DNA from 2 places in the Chryseobacterium sp. HNCC26DJ241 genome. Region 2 is predicted to be linked to the other one. Evidence: riboswitches for the same ligand, from Rfam matches in the RefSeq annotation. Region 2 holds a riboswitch; the other holds the start of a gene.

Region 1 (10,489 bases), on a different contig from region 2:
TGAGTTTACCCCGATGATAAATTCTTCACCACTGTCTATTTTTGCCTGTTTTCTGGCTGCGGCTTCTTCTATTCTCATTTTTGGAATTCCGGCTTCAATGGCTTTTGTCATTCCTCCTTCCTGTTCTACCTCATCAATATATTTCTGTGCTTCTTCAATCATTTGTTGGGTAAGGCTTTCTACTAAATTGCTTCCGCCCATCGGATCAACTACATCACAGATTCCGCTTTCTTGTTGTAAAATAATTTGTGTGTTTCTTGCGATTTTTGCGGAATAATCAGTTGGCAAAGCTATCGCTTCGTCTAATGCGTTTGTATGTAAAGACTGGGTTCCTCCTAAAGCTGAAGAAAGTGCCTCAATCGCAGTTCTTGTGATATTGTTGAATGGTTCCTGCTCTGTTAAAGACCATCCTGAAGTTTGTGAATGGGTTCTTAATGCTAAAGATTTGGGATTCTGAGGATTGAATTGTTTTAAAAGTTCAGTCCAAATATAACGAGCGGCTCTCATTTTGGCAATTTCCATGAAGTGATTCATCCCGATTGCCCAGAAGAATGATAATCTCGGCGCGAAATCATCCACATTCATTCCTGCTTTTATCCCTGTCCTTACATATTCCAAACCATCTGCAAGCGTATAAGCCATTTCCAAAACGGGGGTTGCTCCGGCTTCCTGCATGTGATATCCTGAGATGGAAATTGAATTAAATTTTGGAATATTTTGAGAAGTATATTCAAAAATGTCTGCTATAATTTTCATGGAAGGTGCAGGTGGATAAATGTAAGTATTACGCACCATAAATTCCTTCAAAATATCATTTTGAATAGTTCCTGAAAGTTGTTCTTGAGAAACACCTTGTTCTTCCGCAGCTACGATATAAAAAGCTAAAATCGGTAAAACTGCTCCATTCATCGTCATAGAAACCGAAATTTGATCCAACGGGATTTCATTGAACAAAATTTTCATATCTTCTACAGAATCAATAGCAACTCCTGCTTTTCCAACATCCCCCACAACTCTGACGTGATCGGAATCGTAACCTCTGTGTGTCGCCAAATCGAAGGCTACAGAAAGTCCTTTTTGTCCTGCTGCTAAATTTCTTCTATAAAAAGCATTGGATTCTTCTGCCGTGGAAAATCCTGCATATTGGCGGATCGTCCATGGTTTTTGAACATACATTGTGGAATATGGTCCTCTTAAATAAGGTGCAATTCCCGGAGAAGTTTGTGTTAAAGATTTGTTTTTAATGTCTTCTGTTTTGTAAGACGATTTTAATTGAAGTCCATCTTTTTCAAAAAGATAAACTTCTGTATCGGAATTAAATATAAAATTTTGAAAATCAGGATTTTGATTCTGTATCTTGTGACGCATTTTTACTTTTGTCTTGTAGAAGTAAATGTAAGAATTTTTTGATGATTTTTTCTAAATAAACAGATCACTTCCTTCAGAGCTTTCTTATAATGATCTTATTTTTTACAAATAGATCTCCATTTCGCAGCTTCTTATTATTCTTTCTTTGGTGAATTTTTGTGTGAGCGATGGTAGCGAAAATCCTTTTTTTTTGATTCGGCGGCGAAGCCGCCGAATCAAAAAAAAAGATTGTAGCGGACGTAGCGACCCGAGCTGCTGCTTTGTTGCTGCGAGGGACACACCCAAATAAAAAAAGCGAACCTAAGTCCGCTCAATTTTTATAAAATAAAGATTTACATATCTTCATCTCCTTTCATTTTTTCTGCATTTTCTGCCATGATTACGGCATCAATCATTTCTGAAATATCTCCGTTCATGTAAGCATCAAGATTGTAGATCGATTTGTTAATTCTATGATCTGTAACCCTTCCTTGCGGATAATTGTAGGTTTTGATTTTTGCTGAACGGTCGCCGGTAGAAACCATTGTTTTTCTTTGGGCAGCAATGTCTCCAACTACTTCCTGTAATTTGATGTCGTATAATTTTGCACGAAGCATTTCCATCGCTAATTCTCTATTTGCTAACTGAGAACGCGCCTGCTGACAAACTACTACAATTCCTGAAGGTTTGTGAGTAAGTTGCACTTTGGTTTCAACTTTATTTACATTCTGACCTCCTGCTCCTCCAGAACGAGAAGTCTGCATTTCAATATCTGCAGGATTTATTTCTACATCTACTTCTTCGGCTTCAGGTAAAACTGCTACCGTAATTGCAGAAGTGTGAACTCTTCCTTGAGATTCGGTTTCCGGAACACGCTGTACGCGGTGAACTCCAGACTCAAATTTCATGATTCCGTAAACACCTTCTCCTTCTACTTTCATAATTAATTCCTTGTAGCCTTTTGCTGCTTCGTTGGAATCGGTTACTTCATGTCTCCATCCTTTAGTTTTGAAATACATGGAATACATTCTGTATATATCTTCCACAAAAATAGCGGCTTCATCACCTCCAGTTCCGGCACGTAATTCTACAATCACGTTTTTATCATCGGCAGGATCTTTAGGAATAAGTAAAACTTTTAGTTCTTCTTCCAAACCGGGAATTCTTTCCTGAGCTTCCAACTTTTCCATTTTTGCCAGATCTACCAGATCTCTGTCCGATCCATCAGCAATAATCTCATCCGATTCTTCGATAGTATCTAAAGCTGATTTATATTGATCGTAAACTTTCACAATTTTTCCCAAATCACTGTATTCTTTGTTTAAAGAAGAATATCTTTTTTGGTCTGAAATTACGTCTGGCTGAATAATAAGATCAGCAACTTCGTTGTAGCGTTGCTTTATGGCTTCTAATTTTGGAATTAGTGACTTCGACATTTTTCAAAAAATATTTGGGTGCAAAGATACAAAAAAGTAGTAGGTTGGAGAGAGAAAGCTAAAGGTTAGAAAATAATCATTCTTCTGAAGTATCAAGAGGTATTCTTTTATCAAACAAATACAATATAATTCCAATTAGTACGATTACCAGACCAATTAAACTTTCAGTAGGATTGCTAATGAGTGTGAAATATAAAATATAGCAACTGAACAAAACAAAAATGGTTGGGAAAAAATAAAACCAATTCGACTTAAACAATCTTCTGTCCGATTTTTTCAAGAAAAACGCTGCTGAAATTGCCAATGTAGAAAGCAATTGTAAAACAAAAGAAGTGTAAAGAAAAATTTGCTTGAAACTTCCTGTAGAAATGATTAAAATAGCAATTATAGAATGGGCAAAAATAGCTCTCACAGGAATATTTTTTTTGTTTTTTACAGCTAAAAACCGCCAAAGCCTATTTTCTGAAGCAGTTGCCTGAGTAATTCTAGAACCTACCCAAAGATAACCACTAATAGTTGCGACCAGTTGTAGTGCAATAAAAATATTCACGACTTTCCCGAAAGTATTACCAAACATATAATAGGCGGCAATTCCCATTACATCTTCTTTACCTTTTAGAGCATCAATTGGTGCGTGTTTCAGCATAATATAATTGATGAAAACATAACAAAAAGTGACAAAAACAGTTCCTATGATTAAAGATTTCGGAAGATTTTTCTGTGGCTTTTCTATCTCGCCTGCAATATAAGAAGCAGAATTCCAGCCGGTATAAGCATACGTTACAAAAACCAATGAAGTCGCAAATGCTGGAAAAAGAATCTCTTGCTCCCAACTATTGCCAAAATTAAGAGAAGTATGAGCCGAATTTTGGGACAATAAAACACCAATAATAATTAAAACAACCACAAAAATTACTTTAATAAATGTAAAAAAATTGTGGAATTTCCCTGAAATACTTAAACTAAAGGATAACGCAAAAGCAACTAATAAAATAATTGCAACTGCAAAAAAATTCCCGAGATCTCCCTGAAAAAAAGACATATATTTCGCCATTGCTAATGCTGCTAATGAAACCGGTGAAGAAAAGCCGATAATAAGAGAAATCCAGCTGCTGAGATATCCCAAAATTGGATGGTACGTTTTAGAAAGATAGATATAATCTCCACCATTTCCCTTGAAAAAAGTACCCAATTCTGCATAACAAAAAGCACCAAAGAGCGCTAAAACACCACCAATAAACCATAGCAAAAAAATAGTGATGGTGTTTTGCAGCTCTACAACCTGAAAACCCAAAGTGGTAAAAACGCCAGTACCAATCATATTAGAAATAACAATTGCTGTGGCTGTTTTCCAACCGATTTTGTTTTTTAGGTTTTCCATTTTATAATTTTTAGAAATTGTAATTCAATCTTCCGAAGAAGTAGTTTCCTGTAGTTCCCATCTGAACTGGGGCGTATTTGAAGACTCCGAAATAAGAATTTTCATACACTTGTAAATCCGGGAAAACATCAAATAAATTATTAGCTCCTACTGTAAAATTAATTTTCTTCGTAATATCATAGCCAACGCTAACATCTGTAACAACCTTAGGATTAAATTCTTGCACTACACCAAACGGAAAACCATCTCGGATTACTTTCCCAAAATACGTATTTCTCACCAAGAAATTAAATTTATTGATCTTGTAATTTAAACCTAAAGAGGCTTTAGTTTTTGGAGAAAGCGTCTCGATGATGTTAATTTGATCCGGTCCAAAGAATTCATCTTGTGAATGATTTGCCAAAACTTTTTCTGGGAAATTGAATTTGGTAATCTTCGTTTCGGTATAATTTCCTGCCAAGTTAATATTAAGATTTCCTACACCAATTGCCCAATCATAACTCACAACTAAATCAACACCTTTCGTCTCTGTATCTACTGCATTGGAAAAAAATCTTGCACTTTCTACACCATAAGCCGCAAAAGAAGGGTCGGAAAACTGACTGGTAATTACAATTCTGTCTTTTACTTTGATTAAATAACCATCAAGTGTAATAAATAGTTTATTAGCTGGTTTAAATGTAAATCCGGCACTCGCATTTACAGATTTCTCTTCTTTTAGTTTATCAAAACCTATTGCTTTTGCAACATCGCTATCATTAGTGAAAATCCCTTTGTTTACAATTCCACTTCCTGAAGTAGAAATATCAGAAAAAGAATTATTAAAATATTGTTGCTGTAAAGATGGCGCTCTAAAACCAGTACCCACTGCAGCTCTTACGGCAAAGTTTTTCAAAAATTCATATCTAAAGGCTAGTTTTCCTGTAAGCGCACTTCCGAAATCCGAATAATTTTCAAATCTTGCCGCTGCATCTACATTAAAATTTTCTAAATCGTAGGAAACATCTGCATAAATCGCTTCAGAATTTCTAGATTTTTTAAGTGCATTATTTGGAGAAAAACCAATGAATGATTGCGCTCCACCCAATGTTCCGGAAACTAAGCCATAATTTTTGTAAGAGGCTTCTTCACCTGCTTTTATTTGATATTGTTCAAATCTCCACTCACCACCAAAAGCGATATTAATGTTGTCGATTTTTTTAGAAATATCTACATTGAAGGTATTTTGCAAAAATCCGTGAGAACCTGCATTAAATTCTGTAGGAGATTGTGCACCCAATGAAGCATTGTTGGTATTCTTTACATCATAGTTGAATACGTTGCTTCCGAAGGTATTGCTTAGATCTAAAGTCCAATTATTGTTTTGATATTTAGTGCCAATAGCATAAGAAAAATCATAAATTTTAGAACCTAAAATAGGCTGAAAACCATTAGGAAAAATCGATAGTACTACGTTAGAAGTTTCGCTTGGCAGTCTTCTAAAACCGAAACCTTCTCCTTGTTTTATACTCGCTCCCCCAAAAGAATAGAGATCCCATTTATCGTTTATTGGATATTCTGCATTTAAAAACAATTGCCCTTGTTTTATCTGTGCATCGCCAACTTGAAAATTAAAATCATCACGAGTTAAACCTCTTTGTGCGATAATAGCATCATCATTTGCTCTTGCTTGGTTGGGGTCATCAGCAAAATCATACGCAAAATTACTACCGAAAATATCTAGATTATGATTTTGAGACCTATTCGTTTTTCCTCTATGGCTTAATTGAAGGGATAGATTTATAAAACCTTTGTCCTTACTTAAAGAAGTCCCATAATTAGCTCCTGCTTGATACGTTTCACCATCATTTCTTCCTGTAATTCCGTAGGTAATGGAAGCTGAAGCACCTTGATTTTTCTTTAAAATAATATTGATAACACCGGCAATAGCATCAGAACCATATTGTGCTGCTGCTCCATCTCTCAATACTTCTATTCTATCAATAGCAGTTACGGGAATGGTGCTTAAATCTGTTCCTACAGAACCATTCCCAACGGTATTTTGATAATTAACCAAAGAAGTAGTATGTCTTCTTTTACCATTAATCAAAACTAAAACTTGGTCTGGACCTAAACCTCTTAAAGTAACAGGATCAATATGTTCTGTTCCGTCCGATGCCGATTGTCTTACCGAATTAAATGACGGGATTACATAATTCAATAAATCCTGAACCGTATTTTGTGGAGCACTTTGCTGAATTTTTTGAACCGAAATAACATCTACAGGAACCAACGTATTTGTTTTCGTACGATTATTCGCTCGGTTTCCTACCAATACAACAGTTTCTATGTCTTTTTCTGTAACTTCCTGTGCTTGAAGGTAAAAAGCACTTAATAATAAAACGCTAAAGGTAAATTTTTTCATTTCTATATATTTTTATTTTAAATCAAGAAATGCAAAAGGAAACCTATAGAAACAAAAAAAATAAATACTTAATTTTTTCTTATCTATCCTATAACTAGGTTGGAATTAGCACCATTACACAATTCAGAATATGTTGGTTGCTAAGGTTTCTAAGGGCCAAATCCCTCCACCTTTCTTGATAAGTTTTGTGTTGCAAAAATAAAGGTATTTTTTTATTTTCAAAATTTTTTCAAAAAAAATACTCTCAAATTTTGAGAGTACTCTGTTATATATTGTTTTGCTTTGATATTACTTTCTTCAAATTCAGGGAAGAAAGCAATGACATCAAAATTAATGATGACCGTGACCGGAATGTACAAAAGGACCGTCTCCTTTCGGCTGATTGTAGATGATTTCCACACCTTCCTGTTCAAAGATTTTTTTTCTTCTGATGTCTTCCGGATCGAAAGGTTTCGTTTTTCCGAAATATTCAGCCAAACCTTGTGTAAGCCAAAGTGGAATGATAAACCCAAAAAACATAAAAATACACCAAAATCCTACTAAAAACATAGTAAAGAAATATACCGTCCAAAGAAATTGGTAAAATGGCCAAAAAGATGATAGTATCATTTTTCTAAATATTTGAGGCAAAAATAGACTATTTTTTCTTTTTTGCAAAACGAATTTCTGATGAATTTTGTCATTTGCTGAAAATTGGGAATTTTACTACTTTCGTGTATTCTCATTTATAAACATAAACATCTAAAAATATATGAATTACCGTATCGAAAAAGACACGATGGGAGAAGTGCAAGTACCGGCAGATAAATTCTGGGGAGCACAAACCGAGCGTTCACGAAACAATTTTAAAATCGGACCGGAAGGAAGTATGCCTCAGGAAATTATTGATGCATTTGCTTACCTCAAAAAAGCTGCCGCTTTCACAAATGCCGAATTGGGTGTTCTTTCCACAGAAAAAAGAGATCTGATAGCAAAAGTCTGCGAGGAAATTCTGGAAGGAAAACTGAATGACCAATTTCCTTTGGTGATTTGGCAAACCGGTTCCGGAACTCAAAGTAATATGAACATAAACGAAGTGATTTCCAACAGAGCTCATGTGAATAATGGTGGAACTTTAGGAGAAATATCCGAAGTTCATCCGAATGATGATGTGAACAAATCCCAATCTTCCAACGATACCTATCCAACTGCAATGCACATCGCCGCTTATACAAAAGTGGTAAAATATACGCTTCCTGCATTGGAAAAATTGAGAAACACTCTGAACGAAAAAGCTCAGAAATTTCAAAATATTGTAAAAATCGGGAGAACGCATCTGATGGATGCTACTCCACTTACTTTGGGGCAGGAATTTTCAGGATATGTTGCGCAGTTGGATTATGCTAAAAAAGCGATTGAAAATACGTTAGATCATTTAAAAGAATTGGCTTTAGGCGGAACTGCTGTCGGAACCGGACTCAATACTCCGAAAGGTTATGATGTGTTGGTTGCAAAATATATTGCAGAATTTACCGGACTACCTTTTGTAACGGCACCCAATAAGTTTGAAGCATTGGCTGCACATGACGGAATTGTGGAAACACACGGAGCGTTGAAACAACTGGCGGTTTCACTTTACAAAATTGCTCAGGATATTCGTCTTTTAGCTTCCGGGCCACGTTCCGGAATCGGAGAAATTTTTATACCTGAAAACGAGCCGGGTTCTTCCATTATGCCGGGAAAAGTAAATCCAACACAAAATGAAGCGATTACAATGGTTTGCGCTCAGGTTTTAGGGAACGATACTACGATTTCTTTTGCAGGAACTCAAGGAAATTATGAACTGAATGTTTTTAAACCAGTAATGGCGTACAATTTTTTACAATCTGCACAGCTTTTGGCAGATGCAATGATTTCCTTCAACGATCATTGTGCGGTAGGAATTGAGCCGAATGAACCGAGAATCAAAGAATTGGTAGACAAATCTTTGATGTTGGTTACTGCTTTGAATACACATATCGGTTATGAAAATGCAGCAAAAATTGCAAAAACTGCACACAAAAACGGAACTACTTTGAAAGAAGAAGCCATCAATCTCGGATTGGTAACTGCGGAACAATTTGATGAATGGGTAAAACCGGAAGATATGGTAGGAAGTTTGAAATAGAATATTTTAATAGCTATTATAAATCAGCCCTTTCAGAATTTTGAAAACTCCGAAAGGGTTTTTAAATTCAGACAATCTTTATATTTGCATGGTCAATTTTATTTTTTGAAAATTGATAAAAAATATGGCATTAGGTTTTAGAAAAAGAATTCAGCAATATTCATTTGATAATAGCGGTTTCGGAACCAGTTCATCCGGAAGGTTTATCAATAAAGACGGATTGCCCAATATCCGACGAAAAGGAGTGAAATTTTTAGATCAGTTTAGCTGGTATCACACGATGCTCAATCTTTCTACCTTTCGTTTTTTATCTTATTTGGTAATTGCCTATATATTTGTCAATTTACTTTTTGCTTTCATCTATTATTTAATTGGTGTTGAACATCTTACTGGTATTGATAAAAGCAATACCATGAATGAATTTATAGATGTTTTCTTTTTCAGTTCACAGACTTTTACAACAGTTGGATACGGAAGAATTGCTCCGGTTGGTTTTATGGCAAGTCTTGTTGCTACGTTTGAAGCATTTCTGGGACTTCTAACTTTTGCAATTGCAACAGGTCTATTTTACGGAAGATTTTCAAGACCACGAGCATATTTAAAATTTTCAAAAAACATTCTTATTTCTCCGTATAAAGATACCCGAGCTTTGATGTTTCGTCTTGCTCCCTATAAAAATAACGCTCTTACAGATGCCGATATTACGCTTTCTGCTGCCATAGAAATCGTTGACGAAAACGGGGAAAAGAAAAATAATTTTTATTTTTTGGAAACAGAAGTGAAGCGCATCAATACATTGGCTCTCAACTGGACCATTGTTCATAAGATTGATGAAAGCTCACCTTTTTACAATTTCACAAAAGAAGATTTTCAAAATGTAGGTATCGAAATCATTGTTCACATTCGTGCTTTTGATGAAGTATTTTCCAACACGGTGGTACAAAGAACTTCTTATATTACTCCCGAAATTGTGTACGGAGCAAAATTTATCCCCATGTTTTTTCCTGCTGAAAACGGAGAATCAACGGTTTTGGATTTGGAGAAAATCAGCACTTTTCAAAATGTAGAAATTCCTGATTTGGAAATTGTTTCATGAATAGAAATCTAAGCATATTAAAACATTTTACAGGGCACAATTCTGTTATGTTCAAGGTTGAATCTTTAAATTCCATAGAATATAGTTTCTTATATATCCCTTTTCAATTTCTATAATTTCTAATGGATAATATTTCTCTAAGATTTCTCTTATTCTACAAACCGGATGAAAAACACTCTTAATATTTTCTGAAATCCACATCTCTGAAAAAATTTGATTTTGTTCTTCGGGAGAGTTAAATTCAGGAAACTCAGCATTAGTTTCTGCATCTATCAATTCTGTATAAGAAACCAAAACCTTAAAACATTCTATTCCATTGATTACTTTTCTTACTTTTCTAAATTCCTTTATTTTTAAATCCTTTATTTTTTCAAATTGAAACTTAAATGATATATCATTTTTAGAATTAGGAAAATCATAATACTCTTTTGCGTTTTTAGTATTGATATAAACGCTTCCAGATAATATATCTCCATTCTTTTTTGTCTCATATCGTTGAATAATACTATCATTAACATATTTATAATGAAATATCTGTTGATATTGCTTTAGATCATTATTAGAGATACTATTTATAAAATCGTTTTTTTCTTTTTTTGATGTAGAATAAATTTCAAAAATTTCATTTATTTTGTCTAAATCCTGTGATACTTCTTTTTTATATATATCAATATCAATA
Region 2 (10,489 bases):
AGTGTGTCTTTTGATGTTTTTCTTCCACAGCCTTCAGCAATATTCGATGGAATAGAAACAGCTGAGCGTCTTATTTGATTGGTTAAACCAAACAATTCTTCTTTAGGAAATTTTTTAGTAAAATCATAAGCCAGATTTGCTAATTTCCGGCTTTCAATCCATACTTCCAATTCTGTATAATCCATAATTTTTTAATCTATCAACTTTTAACCATCAACTCTCAACTAGCTAAGAGCTTGTTTCAAATCATTAATAATATCATCCACATTTTCCAAACCAACGGAGCAACGAACCAATCCAGCGGTAATTCCTACTTCGCTTCGTTCTTCATCCGAAAGTTTGGAGTGCGTTGTAGAAGCAGGATGCGTAACAATCGTTCTCGTATCTCCCAAGTTTGCAGAAAGAGAACACATTTTTATTTTATTGAGAAAATTTCTTCCTCCTTCTATTCCACCTTTTATTTCAAAAGCAACAATATTGCCTCCTAATTTCATTTGCTTTTTGGCAATTTCATAATTGGGATGAGATTTTAGGAACGGATATTTTACCAAATTTACATTAGGATGCGTTTCTAAAAATTCTGCAACTTTCAATGCGTTTTCGCAATGTTTTTCGACACGAATTGCTAAAGTTTCCAAACTTTTACTTAAAACCCATGCATTGAATGGCGACATTGCCGGTCCTGTATTTCTGGCAAAAAGATAAATTTCCTGAATCAAATCTTTTCGTCCAACTGCAACTCCCCCCAAAACTCTTCCTTGTCCATCAATCAGTTTAGTAGCAGAATGAACAACAACATCGGCTCCGTATTTTATTGGTTGTTGTAAATATGGAGTTGCAAAACAATTATCAACAATGAAAAGCAAATTATGTTTTTTTGCAATAGTTCCTAAAAATTCCAAATCCAAAATTTCAATTGCAGGATTGGTAGGTGTTTCCAGATATAAAATTTTGGTGTTTGGCTGAATGTATTTTTCAATATTTTCAGAATCTTCGGCTTTGAAATAAGTTGTTTCAATATTCCACTTCGGAAAATATTTGGTGAATAATGTATGCGTAGAACCGAAAACTGACTGGCAACTCACAATATGATCTCCCGAATTCAGAAGCGCCGCAAATGTGGAATAAATGGCTGCCATTCCTGTTGCAAAAGCATATCCCGATTCTGCCCCTTCCATTTGAGCAATTTTTGTAACAAATTCCGTAACATTCGGATTGCTAAAGCGGCTGTAAAGATTTTTAGGCTTTTCTTCCGCAAAACTTGCACGCATATCTTCCGCATCTTCAAACACAAAACTTGAAGTAAGATACAACGGAACCGAATGTTCATCAAACTGCGTTCTTTCCGTTTGCGTTCTTATTGCTAATGTTTCGAAATTAGTTGTTGGTTGATACTCGTCAGTTGATAGTTTTTCCCCGTTATTCATCATTAATACATTTTACGTTGTACTTTTTACAAGAATTATTTAGTTTCACTCAATCTTAAAATATCTCCGAAAACACCTCTTGCCGTTACTTTTGCTCCGGCTCCGGCTCCCATTATTACGATTGGATTTTCGCCATAGCTTTCTGTGTAAATTTCAAAAATGGAATCTGAGCCTTTCAGTTGTCCGAGTGCGGAATTTACAGGAACAGAAACCAGTTTTACATCCAATTCACCTTTATCTTTTTGTAAATCTCCATGCAAATCTCCTAAATATCTCAAAACGTGGTCGGTTTCCTGATTTTCTTTTATTTTCTGAAATTCTTCATCCAATTCTTTCAAGCGCAAAATAAATTCATTCTTTTCGATTTTCAATAAACTTTGAGGAATTAAATTTTGAATTTTAATATCCTGAAATTCATTGATTAAATCCAATTCTCTTGCTAAAATCAGAAGTTTTCTTGCGACATCATTTCCTGAAAGGTCTTCTCTCGGATCAGGTTCGGTAAAACCTTTTTCCATTGCTTCGCCAATAATTGTAGAAAATGCATCATTCCTCACCGAAAAATTATTGAAAATATAACTTAGTGATCCGGAAAAAACACCTTTTATTCTTGTAATATTTTCTCCTGACAAATGCAGCAATTTAATAGTATCAATCAATGGTAAGCCTGCACCAACATTGGTTTCGTACAGATATTTTTTATTGTTTTTAACTAAAATCGTACGCAAATTTCTATATTCCGAAATCGGTAGTGTGTTGAAAACTTTGTTGGAAGAGACTATATCAAATCCGTTTTCAGCCAAAATATGGTAATTCTTCACAAAATCTTTATTCGCCGTATTATCAACCGCAATAAGATTTTCAAACTGGTTTTCTTTGGCAAATTCAATCACTTTCTTAGTTTCCGAAGGATGAATGGTAGAAATAATTTCATCGTTCCAGTTTTCATCAAAGCCTATATTGTTTAAAGCTAATTTTTTGGAATTAGCAATAGCAATGATTTTCAGGTCTAATTTTTTTCTTCTCTTTATTTCTTCGGAGGATTCTAAAATCTGCTCAATCAATGTTTTACCCACGTTTCCGTGTCCGAAAATAGCAAGATGCAACGTTTTTGGTCTTCCAAAAATTTCAGCTTCTATAATGTTTTTGGCTTTCTCATCCTGAGAAGAAGTGACCACAATATTTACACGATTTTCCGAAGCAACCTGGTTCAGGATAAGCGGAAAAATATTGTTTCTGGCTAATTCCGCAGAGATTTTATTATAATCATCGGTGACAAAACCAATGACAGAAACATTATTGATACTGTAAATCAATTTTACTTTTCCAGACTTTCTTTCTTCAGAAAACTCTTCAATTAAGCAATTTACCCCTTTTTCAGCATCATTTTCGTTCACCAAAACAGATATACCGTTTTCGATAGCTTGTTGGGAAATAACACCCACACTTATTCTCGCATAAGTGAGTGCTTTGAAGATCCTTCCATCAATACCTACTTCTCCAAGGAAATTTTTTCCTTCAAATTTAATGATGGATTTATTTTTCAAAAGTCGTACTTCGTATTTTCTTTTCATATACTAAAAATTGGAGTTAAAATTTCGTTTAGCTGCCCGTATTCCATTAGAAACGCATCATGTCCATGAATGGATTCTATTTCATAATAGAAAGCATTTTTTTTATTTTCGATTAAAAAATCATACGTATTTTCCATTTCAAAAGCAGAAAAAAAAAGATCTGAATCTATTGATATTAAATGAAATTCAGTATTGATTTTATTTATTTGCTCTTTGCTCCCGTTGATATTCATCAAAAGATGATTTACCAATTTATATGCCTTTAAACTAAATCTTTCGTTTAAACGATTTCCATGAAAATCCAGCCAATCTTGTGATTTCAGAATTCCTTTTTCTTTATCCATTTCTCTTTGGAATCTTATGTTCAAAGAAGCCGGTGTTCTGTAGCAAAGCATCGCATGAATTCTTGCTTTTTCTATAGGTTTTTCATTGCTTTCCAACAAAAATTTCTGAACCCGACATTGAGAATACAACCAATCCGAAGTTTTAAAATCAGTAGCAATGGGAATAAATTTTTCTGTTAAATGATTTTCAAGAGCCAACATTTCCCAACCAATAGAGCCACCAATGGAACCTCCGATTATTGCAAATAATTGATGAATATCCAATTCTTTCAGACCCAAGAGGAAAAGAGAAGCAATATCATGAACGGTAAAATTTTCATAATCATCAATAAAAAATCCGTCAAAACCATTTCCCGGAATATTGAAACAAATAATGGTAAACTGGTTTATGTCGATTGCTTTATTTTTTCCAACCACATTTTTCCACCAGCCATTTTCTCCTGCAACATCAGAATTACCTGTAAGAGCATGATTTACTAATACAATTGGAGCAGAATGAAGCTCTTTCCCAAAAATTTGATAACTTAAAGGGATATCATCTACTCTTCCTGAGATGGTTTTAAAGTTTCTAATGTAGGTTTGTTGCAGCAAGTTTTCAGTTTAAATTTATTAAAATATAATTGAAAATGCTACTAAGAATGTAGAAAAATTGCCTGTTATCTTTCTCTAAAAGAGTAGAATTTAGCACCTTCTTCGTTCCCGAAGGGTTGCCAAGGTTTCATAGAGTCTAATCTCTCCACCTTTCTTGATAACATTTTCAATATGTAAAAGAACAAATCTGACTGCAAATGTAGGATATAATTTTAACATTCAGAAATTTTTTTATTTCATAATTTTGCAGTGAAAAGAAATTTATATGAGTGATGAACTAAAAAGATTGAAAGAAGATAGTTGGAAAAATTGGGGACCTTATGTAAGCAACAGACAATGGGGAAATGTACGTGAAGATTATAGCCCAAATGGAAATGCATGGGAATATACCGGACATGATATGGCTGAAAGCTATGCATACAGATGGGCAGAAGAAGGAATTGCCGGAATTTCCGATACTAAACAACTGCTTTGCTTTGCTCTTTCATTTTGGAACAAAAAAGATAAACGGATAAAAGAACGTTTTTTCGGATTGAGCAATTATCAAGGGAATCATGGTGAAGACATTAAAGAAATTTTTTATTATTTGGATAATACGCCTTCTCATAGCTACATGAAAATGGTATACAAATATCCAATCAATGAATTTCCTTATGAACAATTAATTGTCGAAAACTCCCGAAGAAGTAAAAAAGAGCCGGAATATGAACTAATAGATACCGGAATTTTTGATAATGATGAATATTTTGATATTTTCATAGAATACTGCAAAGTAGATCCTGATGATATTTTTATAAGAGTTATAGCGCATAACAGAAGTGATAAAAATGCGCCACTTGTAATTTTACCAACTGTCTGGTACAGAAATAATTGGAAATGGGGATATAACGAATACAAACCAAACCTAAAGGCAGGATCAGACGGAATTATAGATATTGAGCACGATAGTATTCCCATTAAAAAATTCTATTCCCGAAAAAAAAATGCAGAAAGTCTTTTTTGTGAAAATGAGACCAATACACGAAAATTATACGGAGCTCCAAAAACGTATGGTTTTTTCAAAGATGGAATCAATAATTATGTTGTAAACGGGCGAGATTCTGTAAATCCTAAAAAATTCGGAACTAAAGCGTGTTTTCTTATCAATGAAGAGATAGAAGCCGGACAAAGCAAAACATTTGACTTCAGACTGAGTCCGCATTCTATGGAAGATGCTTTTTACGATTTTGATGAAATTTTTGAAATACGAAAAAAACAAGCCGATGAATTCTATGCAATTGTACAAAAGGATGTAACGAATGAAGATGAAAGAAATGTGCAAAGACAAGCATTCGCAGGACTTTTATGGAATAAACAATTCTATCATTACAATGTTGGAAAATGGCTGAAAGGCGATCCAAATTTTGAAGCACCAAGAAATTTTAATCATCATGTGAGAAATAAGGATTGGGATCATCTTCACAATAAAGATATTATCTCCATGCCGGATAAATGGGAATATCCGTGGTATGCAACTTGGGATCTTGCTTTCCATTGTGTTCCGTTTGCTTTGATAGATTCACAATTTGCAAAAGATCAGCTTCTCCTTCTTACAAAAGAATGGTATATGCATCCAAATGGACAACTTCCCGCTTATGAATGGGATCTTAGTGATGTGAATCCGCCTGTTCATGCATGGTCTTGTTTCAGGGTTTTTAAAATTGATGAAAAAATATACGGAAAACCGGATTTACCATTTCTGGAAAAGGTCTTCCAAAAATTATTGCTGAATTTCACTTGGTGGGTAAACAGAAAAGATAAAAAAGGAAACAATCTTTTTGGTGGTGGATTTTTAGGTCTTGACAATATCGGTGCTTTTGACCGAAATATGCAGATGAAAAGCGGAGAACATCTGGAACAAGCCGATGGAACAAGCTGGATGGCAATGTATGCGCTCAATATGATGAGAATAGCGATGGAACTTGCCCAATACAATATTGTGTACGAAGATATGGCCATCAAATTTTTTGAACATTATCTTTACATTGCAGAAGCCATGGAAAATCTTGGAAACGAAAAACAAGGTCTCTGGAATGAAGAAGATGGATTTTTCTATGATGTATTACAATTACAAAATGGGGAAAGTATTTCTCTGAGACTACGAAGCATTGTTGGATTAATACCTCTTTTTGCAGTGGAAGTAATAGATCACGATATGCTCGAAAAAATGCCTAAATTCCGTGAAAGAATGGATTGGATTCTAAAAAATAAAAAGGAATTGGCCAATTTGGTTTCTCATTGGGAAGTAGAAGGACAAGGCAAAAAGCATCTGATGAGTATTCTTCGCAAAACACGTCTTAAAAAAGTTCTCAACAGAATGCTGGACGAAAACGAATTTTTAAGTCAATACGGAATTCGGGCAATGTCTAAAGTTTATGAAAAAAATCCTTTTATTTTTTCAGCACATGGAAATGAATATGTGGTACATTATACACCTGCAGAAAGTGATAGCCGAATGTTTGGCGGAAACTCCAATTGGAGAGGTCCGATTTGGTTTCCAATTAATTTCTTAATTGTAGAAAGTTTGCAGCGTTTTCATTTTTATTACGGTGAAAGTCTGACTGTAGAATTTCCTGTAGGAAGTGGAGAAGAAACGTCTTTAGACGAAGTTGCAGAAAACCTGAGTAAAAGACTCCAAAATATTTTTCTGAAAGACGAAAACGGAAACCGTGCTTTCAATGGTGGAATTGAGAAATTTAATCAAGATCCTTTCTTTAAAGATTATATCATGTTTTATGAATATTTTCACGGAGATAATGGTCGTGGAGTTGGAGCCAGTCATCAAAGTGGATGGACTGCAACTGTGGCAAAACTGATACAGCCGAGAACGTAAGACTGGAGAGTTGGAGAATGGTAGAATTTGAGAGAAAAAATAGGATATTATCAAAAATTTAAAATGGCAATTATAAAACTTCATACAGAACTGAATGTTTACCAAAAATCTTTTCAAACTGCTATGAAAATATATTGTCTTTCTCAATCCTTTCCAAAGGAAGAAAAATATTCATTAACCGATCAAATTCTGCGTTCTTCCCGTTCAGTTTCAGCAAATATCAGTGAAGCTTGGGGAAAGAGAAGATACTTAAAATCATTTATTGCTAAATTAACGGATGCAGAAGGCGAAGCAAGAGAAACTCAAACTTGGCTGGAGTTTTCTTTTGCCTGCAATTATATTTCAAAAGAGTGTTTTGATGAATATAATGCAGCATATAACCAAATTTTAGGAATGTTGGTCTCAATGATTAACAATGCTGAAAAATGGACTTCATTCAAGCCGCTCGAACAAAAACTCTAAATTCTCTACTCTCTAACTTGTTGCCCGTTTACAAAAACTTCATAACCTATTTCTACATTTGGTTCCAAAGTTTTGGAAACAGAGCAATATTTTTCAAATGAAAGTTGTGCAGCTTTCAATGCTTTTTTGGGATCAATGTTTCCTTCGAGAATAAATTTCGTCAGAATTTTTTTGAAAGGTTTCGCTTCATCTATTTGAACTCTTTCACCTTCCACTTCGGCAGAAAATTTTGTAATTTCCTGACGCTGTTTTTTCAAAATCGAAACCACATCTATTCCACTACAACCGGCAACTGCCATTAAAACAGACTGCATTGGTGAAACACCTTTTGCTCCGGGCAAAGTAGTATTATCTAAAAGAATTGTATTTCCCTGCTCGTTGCTGCATTCAAAAAGGAAATCATCATTGATTCTGTTGAGTGTTATTTTCATCTTACCAATTTATTTTGCAAAATTAGAAAATTGAGATGGAAAGACTAATAATTTGATTCTCAAAAAATAATTTTTAACAGCTTATCTAAAAAATAAAAAATTTAGAATGATAAAAAAGTTTATTTAACTTTTATAATTTTGAAAAATCTAATCTGAAATTTCAAATCAATGAAAAAGACTTACTTTATTGCGGCTGGATTATTCTTTTCAATTTCTACACAAGCACAAATTTTGGATATCATAAAATCTACCGTTAAAAATCAGACTGGTGTTGATATAGATAAAACCATCAAAAAAGATACTTCTTCTGGGACAAGTTCTTCTACAACTTCCAACTCAACCAATATAAATCTCGGAAGTCTCACCTCCACTCAAATTTCTTCAGGTCTAAAAGAAGCCTTGAATCTCGGTGTTCAGGAAGGTGTAAAAAAATTGGCTGTTCAGGACGGATTTTATAAAAATGAACTTGTAAAGATTTTACTTCCCGAAAAACTAAAAACAATTGACACCAAATTAAGAGCAATTGGTTTAGGAAATTTAGCTGATAAAGGTATACTTCTACTGAATCGTGCTGCGGAAGATGCTGTTACAGAAGCTGCTCCTATTTTTGCAAACGCCATTACATCAATGACCATCACTGACGCAAAAAATATTTTACTAGGAAATGATAATGCTGCCACCATTTATTTACAACGCAAAACTCAAGCTCAACTATTTACTGCTTTTCAACCAAAAGTAAAAACTTCGTTGGGAAAAGTAGGTGCAGATGTTGCATGGAAACAAATTATCTCCAAATACAATCTGATTTCAGGGCAAGCTGTTACTACTGACATTAATGAATATGTGACCAATGAAGCAATAAACGGTATTTTCAAAATGGTTGCTCAAAAAGAAAGCGGAATTCGTAATACTCCTGCTCTTCGTACCACTTCCCTTCTGAAAAAAGTTTTCGGAGCTCAAGATTAAAAACAATATTTTTTTATAAATGAAATTCAGTTCTTCGTGTGTGGAACTGAATTTCTTTTTATTTTTGTAAAAATTCAAAATCTTTTATGCAAACCACCGATACTGTACTGATGATTGAACCTGTCGCATTCGGATATAATGCGCAGACTGCCGAAAACAATTATTTTCAGGTAAATTCTGAAAACAATCAAACTCAGGAAAAAGCTTTGGAAGAATTCCAAAATTTTGTTGAAAAACTGAAAAGCAAAGGTATCAATGTGATTACCATAAAAGATACGTTGGAACCTCACACTCCGGATTCTATTTTTCCCAATAATTGGGTAAGTTTCGGAAGCGACGGAAACGTTTTCCTCTATCCTATGTTTGCTCCAAATAGGCGTGATGAAAGACGCTCTGAAATTTTGGATGCCGTAAAAAATAAAGGGTTTGACATCAAGGAAATTGATGATCTATCCGATTACGAAAATAAAAATCTTTTTCTTGAAGGAACAGGAAGTATGATTTTCGACCATGATTATAAAATTGCTTACGGATCGGTTTCATTACGTTTGGATGAAGGTCTTTTCAGAGAATTTTGTAAAAAAATCGGATATGAACCTGTAGTTTTTCATTCTTTTCAGACTGCCGGAACTGAACGCCTTCCTATTTATCACACCAATGTAATGATGTGTGTTGCCGATACATTTGTAGTAATTTGTCTTGATTCTATTGATGACGAACTGGAGCGTGAAAAAGTTCAGGAAGTAATAAAATCTACCAATAAGGAAATTATAGAAATTACGGAAGAGCAGCTTCAGAATTTTGCCGGAAATATGCTTCAGGTGCACAATAATGAGGGCAAAAAATTCTTGGTGATGAGCCAAACTGCATATCAATCTCTCACTTCAGAACAAATCCAAAAAATCGAAAAGTATTCCGAAATTCTGTATTCGGATCTTACTACTATTGAAATAAACGGAGGCGGAAGTGCAAGATGTATGCTTGCCGAAGTTTTTTTACCGAAAATTTAATGATTTCCAACTAAAAATTTATTTTTGAAATCTACCTACAATAAGGGATTGCATATACTTCTGACATTAAAAACAAAATCGGAAGATTTGCTGGTTGAATGTGACCAATTTTTGAATTTTTCACAGAAAATTTTAAAAGAAAATGATGCGGAAATTGTCGGAATTACAAAGCATATATTTGAGAATGGAAGTTTTACGGCTGCTATTTGTCTGAAAGAGTCCCATCTTTGCATTCATACTTGGCCGGAATTTCAGCAACTTAATTTTGATATTTTTCTTTGCAACTATATCCATGACAATACAGAAAAAGTGGAAAAAATTGCCGATACAATTATTGAGTATTTCAACGGAGAAATTTTGCAACAGGATAAAATCTACAGATGATGAATAAATATATTTGCCCTGTTTGTAAAAAAGAAAACAGCCATGAACTCGATTTTCATGTAGAAGAATATGTTTGCTTTTCATGCAATAATCTTATTGATGTAAAAACAAATTCTTCAAAAAAAGTAGTGAAAAAACCTACTGCCAATGTTGTTTTAGATACTACGAAAAAAGGGATTATTGATGGTACGGAATATTTTGTGACCGGAGTTGTCGTTCGGAAATACGGAGCGTCTATTTTTTGGAGAGAATATTATCTCAAAGATAAAAATGGGAACAATGCTTATCTGAGCGAAAGTGACGGACATTGGGTTTTTCTTCTTCCGCAAGAAAAGCCTTTTGAAGAATTCAAATATTATTCGGAATTTAAAGGGAAAAAATACCGTTGGTACGAATCTACACCTTGCCATATTCACTCCGTTGCAGGA

What was found. Region 2 has a riboswitch for S-adenosylmethionine ahead of AC2A1C_RS07360 (alpha/beta fold hydrolase). Riboswitches for the same ligand answer to the same signal wherever they lie in the genome.
Region 1: another riboswitch for S-adenosylmethionine. It lies ahead of AC2A1C_RS11620 (TonB-dependent receptor plug domain-containing protein); the one in region 2 lies ahead of AC2A1C_RS07360 (alpha/beta fold hydrolase).

What each region holds. Positions count from the first base shown of each region.
Region 1 covers NZ_JBXUGL010000024.1:41,765-52,253, forward strand. The annotation lists gene scpA (methylmalonyl-CoA mutase) at 1-1,368, opposite strand, end outside; gene prfA (peptide chain release factor 1) at 1,701-2,783, opposite strand; gene AC2A1C_RS11615 (APC family permease) at 2,860-4,164, opposite strand; gene AC2A1C_RS11620 (TonB-dependent receptor plug domain-containing protein) at 4,175-6,568, opposite strand; SAM riboswitch class I at 6,645-6,753, opposite strand; gene AC2A1C_RS11625 (hypothetical protein) at 6,899-7,177, opposite strand; gene fumC (class II fumarate hydratase) at 7,320-8,714, shown strand; gene AC2A1C_RS11635 (ion channel) at 8,839-9,810, shown strand; gene AC2A1C_RS11640 (hypothetical protein) at 9,862-10,489, opposite strand, start outside.
Region 2 covers NZ_JBXUGL010000011.1:21,172-31,660, forward strand. The annotation lists gene AC2A1C_RS07345 (four helix bundle protein) at 1-185, opposite strand, end outside; gene AC2A1C_RS07350 (O-succinylhomoserine sulfhydrylase) at 225-1,430, opposite strand; gene AC2A1C_RS07355 (ACT domain-containing protein) at 1,463-3,001, opposite strand; gene AC2A1C_RS07360 (alpha/beta fold hydrolase) at 2,998-3,936, opposite strand; SAM riboswitch class I at 3,999-4,100, opposite strand; gene AC2A1C_RS07365 (MGH1-like glycoside hydrolase domain-containing protein) at 4,202-6,808, shown strand; gene AC2A1C_RS07370 (four helix bundle protein) at 6,872-7,270, shown strand; gene AC2A1C_RS07375 (OsmC family protein) at 7,276-7,701, opposite strand; gene AC2A1C_RS07380 (DUF4197 domain-containing protein) at 7,870-8,667, shown strand; gene ctlX (citrulline utilization hydrolase CtlX) at 8,754-9,677, shown strand; gene AC2A1C_RS07390 (S-adenosylmethionine decarboxylase family protein) at 9,702-10,061, shown strand; gene AC2A1C_RS07395 (DUF4178 domain-containing protein) at 10,061-10,489, shown strand, end outside.